One region of the Ideonella flava genome, then DNA from elsewhere that is predicted to be linked to it. Evidence: predicted binding sites of a transcription regulator. Region 1 holds the regulator's gene; each other region holds the start of a gene.
What was found. The regulator FliA, encoded in region 1, starts transcription of late flagellar genes. The targets are predictions, from matches to a motif close to CTAAAGTTTNNNNNNNNNNNGCCGNTA.

Region 1 (2,195 bases):
AGGCCGATTCGGATGCGAGCACGATGCCCCTTCGCCCAAGGTCGACTACGGATGCCCGATTGTGCGCGCCCACCCTGCCGAGTGCCGCGCGGTGCCACGCGGTGCCACGGGTGACACCGGGCAAGCGGGGAGCCTGTCACCACGGCGTCCCGATGGGGCTGGAGGCTTCGCTGCCCGGTCCGGAGCCGGTCTTCTTCTTCGCGCCGGACCGGCTGCGCAGCGCTCGAAGGATTGGGGTCGCGAGGGCATCGAGCCGCGGGTCAACGCGCAATGGGCCGGCTTCGTGCAAGGCGCTCGCGAGTGGCTCACCGTGCGGCACGCGACGGGCGCGGCCGCTGTGCAGGCCGCCTACGCCGAGGCACTGGCCGGGCGCATATCGCCGGACACCGGGCTGGTGTTCTCGCTGCGCGAGCCGCGCTGAGCGGCCGGACCAGCGCGCCGCTTCACCAGCCCGACGGGCCCGCGCCGCGGCGTGAGGCGGGCAGGATCGGCCGGCCCAGGGGCCAGTCGGTGCGGTCGCGAGCTTCTGCGGTCTCGCCGCCCGTCCGCATCGGCGGCCGATGCGGCTGGGCCAACGGCAGGCCGAGGGGTTCGCGCTGGCGGGTCGGGTGGAGCGAAAGGCGGATCACGGGCTTCCTCGGACAGACGGACCTGGGACGTGGCGATTGCAGCGCAGTGTTCGTCAGAAACGCATCAGGATTGAGTCGGCGACGTCAAGATGTCACGGCCTGATACTGCTTGCGTGCCCGATGCGGCTCGTCGCGCCCGACCGCCCATGAAAAACGCCTCCCGAGGGAGGCGTCATCCGTTCAGCGGCGAGCCCGGCTCACCACTCGCGCAGCTTCACGCGCAGCCGCGCGATCGACTGGCTGTGCAGCTGGCACACGCGCGACTCGGTCACGCCCAGCACGGCCGCGATCTCCTTCAGGTTCATGTCGTGCTCGTAGTACATGCTCATCACGTACTGCTCGCGCTCGGGCAGCTTCTTGATGGCCTCGACCAGCGCCTGGCGCATGCGGTGGTCCTGCAGTTGCGACAGCGGGTTGACGTCCTCGTTGGCGACGTGGCGGTCGAGGAACTCGTCGCCACCTTCGTCGCCCGACATGTCCTCCAGGTAGACGAGCTGGGTGCCGCGCACCTTGGTCAGGGTGTCCTGGTATTCGGTCAGGCTGACGCCCATCTCCCTGGCGATCTCGCTTTCCTGCGGGGCGCGGCCGAACTGCTGCTCGAGCTTGTGCACGGCGGCCTCGATCTCGCGCTGCTGGCGGCGGTTGCCGCGGCTCATCCAGTCGCTGCCGCGCAACTCGTCCAGCATGGCGCCGCGGATGCGCTGGGTGGCGAAGGTCTCGAACTGCACGCCCTGCTCGGTGTCGAAGCGGCCGAAGGCGTCGTGCAGCCCGATCATGCCGACCTGGATCAGGTCGTCGATCTCGACGTTGGCAGGCAACTTGGCGATCATCTGGTGGGCCAGGCGGCGCACGAGAGGGCTGTACTGCTTGAGCATCGCATTGGCGTCGAGGCGGCCGGTGGCGGTGTACATAGCGGTCTCCGGGGAATCAGTAGGCGTGTTGGTCGTGGGCCACGCCCAGGGGGGCGAGGCCGAAGCCGGTGTCGGGCGCTTCGGGGTCCAGCAACTGGTTGGCGGCCAGGCGCGCGAGCGCGGGCGTGGCGGGCGAGTCGGCGGGGTCGCGCTTGTCGAGCCAGACGGCCTCGCGCACCACGGCCCCGAGGAAGCTGTCGGCGCAGCTCGCCAGCCGCTCGGCGATGCGCTGCGCGGCCTTGGGCGCGCCGGCCATGCCGGTCAGCAGGTCGAAGGTCATCAGGTTCGATCGCTGCGCGAGCAGCTTCATCGAGGTGTAGGCATCGGTGAGGCTCGCCGGGTCGAGCGAGGTGACGAGCACCGGCCGCACCTCGCGCCGGCCGAGCAGGCGGACCAGGTCGCGCGGGTTGGCGTGCAGCAGGATCACGTCGGCCTGGGGCGCGGCGGTCTCGACCGCGCTCAGCCAGGCCTCGCACGAGCCGCGCGTGTTGACGTGGCGAAGCGGCAGGCCACGGGCGGCCAGGTAGCTCATGCGTTCACCCAGCGATTCGATGGCGGCGGTCAGGTCGATCTCGGCCATCGCGTTGGCGCGCGGCGCACTGTCCGCCGCATCGACGACCAGGGTGTGGGCGCCCAGCTCGTGCAGGGCACCGGC
Region 2 (2,195 bases), on a different contig from region 1:
CGCCTGGGCTTGGAAGTCCAGCGTGCTGGTCAGGCGGTTGACGTTCATGGTGGGCCTTCAGTTCGGTGGCGGCCCGTCCGATAACCAGATGTAAGGCCGCGTTCACCGATTGTGGAAGTCGGCCCTGCCGCCAAAGCGCCGAATAGGGGCCTCCGCCCCCTGCATTTCCCCTCCTTGCCGGGGGACGGCCTGCCTAAAGTCACAGGCCATGAGCTGCCCCTTCGTCCTGACCTCACGCGCCCGTGCGTCCACCCGGTGGACATGGCATGCGGCCCTGCTCGCGCTGCTGGGCGGCGGAGCGGCCTGGGGCCAGCAGGCGCCGGCCGCCGCGTCCGAATCCGACCTTGCCGCCGTCAGCGCCCAGGTGCAGCAGATGGCCCGCGACAGCGCCGGCCGGGCCGGCCTCGGCTCGGCGCGCATCGAGGTCGAGGTGGGCAGCCTGGACCCGCGGCTCAAGCTGGCCCCCTGCCTGCGCATCGAACCTTATCTGCCGCCCGGCCTGCCGGTCTGGGGGCGCACCCGCATCGGCCTGAAGTGCACCCAGGGCGAGAAGCTCTGGAACGTGACGATGCCGGTGACCGTGCATGTCTACGCCCGATCCCTGGTCACCCAATCGGCCCTGCCGGCCGGCACGGTGCTGGCGCCCGAGCATTTCACCGAGGCCGAGGTCGACCTGGCTGCCGCGCCCGGGTTGCCCATTGCGCAGCCGGGGCTGGCCGTGGGCCGCACGCTGGTGCGCACGCTGGCCGCCGGCAGCGCCCTGCGCCAGGCCGATCTCAAGGCCCGCCAGTTCTTCGCCGCGGGCGAGACGGTGCGGGTCGTCGCCGTGGGCAACGGCTGGCAGGTGGTCACCGAGGCCGAGGCGCTCAATCCGGGCGTCGAGGGCCAGGTCGTGCGCTTGCGCACGGAATCCGGCCGCATGCTGCAGGGCCGCCCGGTGGGCGACCGGCAGGTGGAGGTGACGCTGTGAGTCCTCCTTCGGTTCTTGGGACCCTTGCGAAAAATAGTTCTAAAGTTGGGTCGGAAAGCTCCGAAACCCGATCCATGCCGAAAGGATCCTGCCAGGGTCCGGCTTCGGCGAAGGCATCCAGGAGAGCATCATGAAAATCGGTTCGCTTGATCCCAAGAACGCGGTGGCGCCGATGCAGAACGACCGCAAGTCGGCCGGCGCCGACAAGGCGGGCAGCCCGGCCAGCACGGCCGAGCCGAGCGCGACGGTCCAGATCTCGAGCGCCGCCAGCCTCATCAGCAGCGCGGACAGCGACGGCACCTTCGACGCCGAGAAGGTCCAGCGCATGGCGCAGGCCATCCGCGAAGGCAAGTTCGAAGTCGACGCCGACAAGATCGCCGACAAGCTGATCGCCAACACCCAAGAGCTGTTGCGCAAGTACTCGTCGTGAGGCCGGCGGCTCGGCTCCAGGCCGCGCCGGCTTTCCCGCATCTCTTTGCCAGGCCGCCGCCGATGCGCGCGCGGCCGGCTTCCGTTCACCTGGCATCACCCGAGGCACCATGCTGAGCTCGCCCGCCGAACAGAACGCGCTGCGCCTGACCTCCGACCTGGAGGCGGCCCTGGGCGCGGTGGAATCGCGCCTGGCCGAGCTGGCCGATGCCCTGAAGCGCCATGACGCCGACGCCACCGAAGCGGCTTCCACGGCGCTGCACCGCTCGCTGATCCTGGCCGTGGACCGCTCGACCCAGGCGGCCCGCAACGGCGGCATGCCCCCGGCCCTGCGCCGCCGCCTCGCCATGGCCGGCGGCCAGGTCGCCGCCCTGCGCGAGGCCATCGCCCGGGCCACGGTCTCGCTCGACAAGTCCATAGAGATCCTGCTGCCTGAAGCCGCCGCTGCGACGCCGTCGCCGGTCTACGGTGCCCAGGGCAACCCGTGGCGCGCGGCCTCCAGTGGGGTGGCCGAAGCCTGACCGGCTGTTCCTCCTGACTCGAACGGCTCGCCTCGGCGGGCCGTTTTGCTTCCGCGGGTGGGTGCTTCGGAATTCCCGCCAGGGCATCGCCTCTGCACAGCCGTGGACCCGCAACCGCCTCAACCATCCCAGCGGATGCCCCTCAAGCTGCGGAATCCCCATGCCCGAGCCGATCGCCCCGCCGCCCTCATTCCCTGCGATCCGTCCTGCGACGGCCCGACCGGCCGAGGGCTCCGCCGCGGCCGCGAGCAGCGGCCGGCCCGCTCCATCCCCGC
Region 3 (2,195 bases), on a different contig from region 1:
CGACTACGCAAGCCCACCCCCGAGGGGTCGCCGAGCCGCCTTGGGAGCGGCCCGGCGCCGGCTCGATAACCACGACGACCCGAATCACGTAGGAGAGGACACCATGGCCCGCACCAAGAGCATCCTGACTGAAGCCCGGCAGATCGAGCGCGCGGTGACGCTGATCAAGCTGGGCGCCCGCCTGCAGGTCCTGGAGTCCGAAACCGACCTGTCCTACGAGCGCCTCCTGCGGCTGTACAAGGAGGTCTCCGGCAAGTCGCCTTCCAAGGGCCAGCTGCCCTTCTCGACCGACTGGTTCATGACCTGGCAGCCCAACATCCATGCCAGCCTGTTCCTCAACATCCACGAGTACCTGAACAAGACTTCGGAGCTCGAGGAGATCGACACCGTCATCAAGGCCTACCAGCTCTACATGGAGCAGACGTCGGCCCAGGGCCTGGAACCCATGTTGTCGGTCACCCGCGCCTGGCGCCTGGTCAAGTTCGTCGACAACGGCATGCTGACGATGACCAAGTGCACCAAGTGCGGCGGCCACTACGTCAGCCATCCGCACGAGATCGCGAAGCACTTCGTCTGCGGCCTGTGCAACCCGCCCGCCCGCGCCGGCAAGGGCCGCCAGGCCGGCGCGCTGCAGCTGCCCAGCGCCGGAAGCCGCCAGCTGGCCACGAACGAAGCCGAGTGAACGGCGGCCAGCTCGGTTGCGAACTTTTACCGAATCCGCGGCCGAGCTGACGCCGCCGCGCTTGATTCCCGAACCGATAGGCCGATTCCCAACGTCAGCTTGATTCTGTTCATGCTTGTCTCCTCCTAGCACAACCCCTGTGCTTTCAGGCGGTCTCCTCTGACGAGTGAGCCCGCCTTTTTTCTTGTCGGTGGCCATCCGGCCCCTGATGCCCGCTTGAGCGGCATCCCATCGGCCAGTTCAGCGCTTCAGGCGCTCAAGCTCGGCGGGGACCGGGCCGATATTCAGGCCAAGGGCTGCGCACGCGGCCCCCTTCCAACGACAAACGCTCCTCACCACCATGTTCGTCATCGTCGGCTGGCTGGTCGCCATCGGTTGCATCTTCGGCGTGTTCATCGCGCACGGAGGCAACATCGGCGTCGTCCTGCATGCCCTGCCGTTCGAGCTGATCACCATCTTCGGCGGTGCGCTCGGCGCCTTCGTGGCCAACAACCAGCCCAAGGTGCTCAAGGCCACGGCCAAGGGCCTGGGCGCTTGCTTCAAGGGCTCGAAGTACTCCAAGGCGCGCGCCATGGAGCTGCTCGCCCTGCTCTACGACATCCTGCAGAAGGCCCGCAAGGAGGGCCTGATGTCGATCGAGAAGGACGTCGAGGATCCCCACAACTCGCCGCTGTTCCAGAAGTTCCCGACCGTCGGCCACGACCACCATGTCGTCGAGTTCATCACCGACTACCTGCGCATGATGGTCTCGGGCAACCTCAACGCCCACGAGATCGAGTCGCTGATGGACAGCGAGGTCGAGACGCACCATGCCGAGGCGCATGCCGCATCGGCCGCCGTCGCCCGCCTGGCCGGCGCCCTGCCCGCCTTCGGCATCGTGGCCGCGGTGCTGGGCGTGGTGAACACCATGGGTTCGGTCGGCCAGCCGCCGGCGGTGCTGGGCGGAATGATCGGCTCGGCCCTGGTCGGCACCTTCCTCGGCATCCTGCTGGCCTACGGCTTTGCCGAGCCACTGGCCGGCCTGATGGAACAGAAGATCGACGAGGACGGCAAGGAGCTGCAGTGCATCAAGACCACGCTGCTGGCCTCGATGCAGGGCTACGCGCCGCAGGTCGCCATCGAGTTCGGCCGCAAGGTCCTGTACTCCACCGAGCGCCCGACCTTCGGCGAGCTCGAAACGCACGTGAAAAAGAAGTGAGCCATGGCGGGCGACGCTAAAAAGCTCCAGCCGATCATCGTCAAGCGCATCAAAAAGGGCGGCCATGCCGCCCACGGCGGTGCGTGGAAGATCGCGTATGCCGACTTCGTGACGGCGATGATGGCCTTCTTCCTGCTGATGTGGCTGCTGGGCTCGACCACCGAGGGCGACAAGAAGGGCATCGCGGACTACTTCGCCTCGCCCATGAAGGTGGCGCTGGCCGGCGGTGCCGGTTCGGGCGACGCCTCGCACGTCGTCAAGGGCGGCGGCGAGGACCTCACCCGATCCAACGGCCAGATCAAGCGCGGCGACGTC
Region 4 (2,195 bases), on a different contig from region 1:
TCGCCCACCTTGGACAGCGCGCCTTCGGCCGTCTGGGCCAGCGAGATGCCGTCGTTGGCGTTGCGGATCGCGACGTTCATGCCGCGTACCTGGGCGTTCATGCGCTCGGCGATCGCCAGGCCGGCCGCATCGTCCTTGGCGGAGTTGACCCGCATGCCGGACGACAGACGCTGCATCGCGGTGGTCAGCGAGCTCTGCGAAGCGTTCAGGTTGCGCTGGGCATTGAGCGACGCGATGTTGGTGTTGATGGTCTGCGGCATGGGGGCACCTCTTCAGTAACCTGTCGGGCAACGCCCCCAGGTCTGTGGAAGCGTTGGACGAATTCTGAAGAGCCCGGGCCTTCGCCAAAGCGCCGAAATGAACCCGGTCAAACCCCCAATTTCCGCCTCATCAATGAAAAAGCCCCCGGCGGGCGACCGGGGGCTTTCGAGGCAGGCGGAACCGGCGTCAGCGCAGCAGGCTCAGCACGCCCTGCGGCAGCTGGTTGGCCTGGGCGACCATCGCCGTGCCCGCTTGCTGCAGGATCTGCGCCCGGCTCATGTTGGCCGTCTCCGCCGCGAAGTCGGTGTCCATGATCCGGCTGCGCGCGGCACTCTGCGCCTCCACCGACTGCTGCAGGTTGGCGATGATCGCGTCGAAGCGGCCCTGCGTGGCACCGAAGGTCGCCCGCTGGTCGTTGATGGTGTCGATCGCGGTGTCGATGTTGTCGATCACGGTGGCGATGTCGCCCGAGGTGGCCGAGGCGTCGATGACCGCGGTCGAGACCGTCACCGCGGTGATGTCGGTGTTGGCCGTCATGTCCTCGGTGGTCATGGTGATCGTGTCGTCGCTCGTCGTGTTGGCGCCGATCTGGAAGGTCATCGCCGTGGCGTCCGAGCCCAGGATCTTCTTGCCGTTGAAGCTCGTGCCGCCCAGCACGCGGCTGATTTCGCTCTGCAGCTCGGAGAACTCCTTGTTCAGCGAGTCCTTGTCGGAGCTGGAGTTGGTGGCGTTGCGCGCCTGCACCGCCAGCTCACGCATGCGCTGCAGGGCGTCGCCGACCTTGCTCAGGGCGCCTTCGGCCGTCTGCGACATCGAGATGCCGTCGTTGGCGTTGCGCACCGCGACGTTCATGCCACGCACCTGGGCATTCATGCGCTCGGCGATGGCCAGGCCGGCCGCGTCGTCCTTGGCCGAGTTGATGCGCAGGCCCGAGGACAGGCGCTGCATCGACACCGCCAGCGAGGCCTGGGACGAGTTCAGGTTGCGCTGGGCGTTGAGCGAAGAGATGTTGGTGTTGATGGTCTGGGGCATGTCGAAACTCCTTCAAGGTTGCCGTTTAGTTCCGGTTAAAGCACCGGCGTCACGTTGCACGCAAATGCCGGGGCTCCTCCGGTCGGGCGTCCCTGGAATGCGGGTACCGCCTGGCCCTCGGTCGTCTCACCGGACCGCAGGTTCCGCGTGATGCGTCCCCTGGTGGCTGGTGTATCGGAACTGCGTAGGGAAACCTTGAGAACTTTCTTCTTGCCTCATGCCTGCGGCACCCCGGAAGGTGCCAGCAGGTCTTGGAACGCAGTGAAGTCAGGCGGCTACATCTTCGGCGGCCGCCCCGCCGTCATCGAAGAAGAGACAGGACGTTCTGCGGCAGCTGGTTGGCCTGGGCGACCATCGCCGTGCCCGCCTGCTGCAGGATCTGCGCCCGGCTCAGGTTGGCGGTTTCCGCGGCGAAGTCGGTGTCCATGATCCGGCTGCGGGCCGCACTCTGCGCCTCCACCGAGGACTGCAGGTTCGAGATGATCGCGTCGAAGCGGCCCTGGCTGGCACCGAAGGTGGCGCGCTGGTCGTTGATCGTGTCGATCGCGGTGTCGATGTTGTCGATCACGGTCGCGATGTCGCCCGAGGTGGCCGAGGCGTCGATCACCGTCGTGCTGCCCGTCACCGCGGTGATGTCGGTGTTGACGGTCATGTTCTCGGTCGTGATCGAGACTTCGTCGTCGGTCGTCGTGTTGGCGCCGATCTGGAAGGTCATCGCGGTGGCGTCCGCGCCCAGGATCTTCTTGCCGTTGAAGCTGGTGCCGCCCAGCACGCGGCTGATTTCGCTCTGCAGCTGGGAGAATTCCTTGTTCAGCGAATCCTTGTCGGAGCTGGAGTTCGTCGCGTTGCGGGACTGGACGGCCAGTTCACGCATGCGTTGCAGGGCATCGCCGACCTTGCTC

Region 2: a site for FliA is predicted at 1,010-1,036, ahead of flgM (flagellar biosynthesis anti-sigma factor FlgM). Genes of this name have one in related genera too.
Region 3: a site for FliA is predicted at 939-965, ahead of motA (flagellar motor stator protein MotA). Genes of this name have one in related genera too.
Region 4: a site for FliA is predicted at 1,466-1,492, ahead of ACS5PM_RS25010 (flagellin N-terminal helical domain-containing protein). Genes of this name have one in related genera too.

The regions. Positions count from the first base shown of each region.
Region 1 is NZ_JBPZHD010000002.1:78,448-80,642, forward strand. It holds gene ACS5PM_RS04200 (hemerythrin domain-containing protein) at 1-124, opposite strand, end outside; gene ACS5PM_RS04205 (hypothetical protein) at 284-421, shown strand; gene ACS5PM_RS04210 (RNA polymerase sigma factor FliA) at 827-1,540, opposite strand; gene ACS5PM_RS04215 (MinD/ParA family ATP-binding protein) at 1,557-2,195, opposite strand, start outside.
Region 2 is NZ_JBPZHD010000012.1:100,420-102,614, reverse strand. It holds gene flgB (flagellar basal body rod protein FlgB) at 1-48, opposite strand, end outside; gene flgA (flagellar basal body P-ring formation chaperone FlgA) at 209-970, shown strand; gene flgM (flagellar biosynthesis anti-sigma factor FlgM) at 1,101-1,400, shown strand; gene ACS5PM_RS24825 (hypothetical protein) at 1,510-1,920, shown strand.
Region 3 is NZ_JBPZHD010000012.1:159,037-161,231, forward strand. It holds gene flhC (flagellar transcriptional regulator FlhC) at 104-682, shown strand; gene motA (flagellar motor stator protein MotA) at 1,023-1,880, shown strand; gene motB (flagellar motor protein MotB) at 1,884-2,195, shown strand, end outside.
Region 4 is NZ_JBPZHD010000012.1:131,796-133,990, forward strand. It holds gene ACS5PM_RS25005 (flagellin domain-containing protein) at 1-260, opposite strand, end outside; gene ACS5PM_RS25010 (flagellin N-terminal helical domain-containing protein) at 448-1,293, opposite strand; gene ACS5PM_RS25015 (flagellin domain-containing protein) at 1,595-2,195, opposite strand, start outside.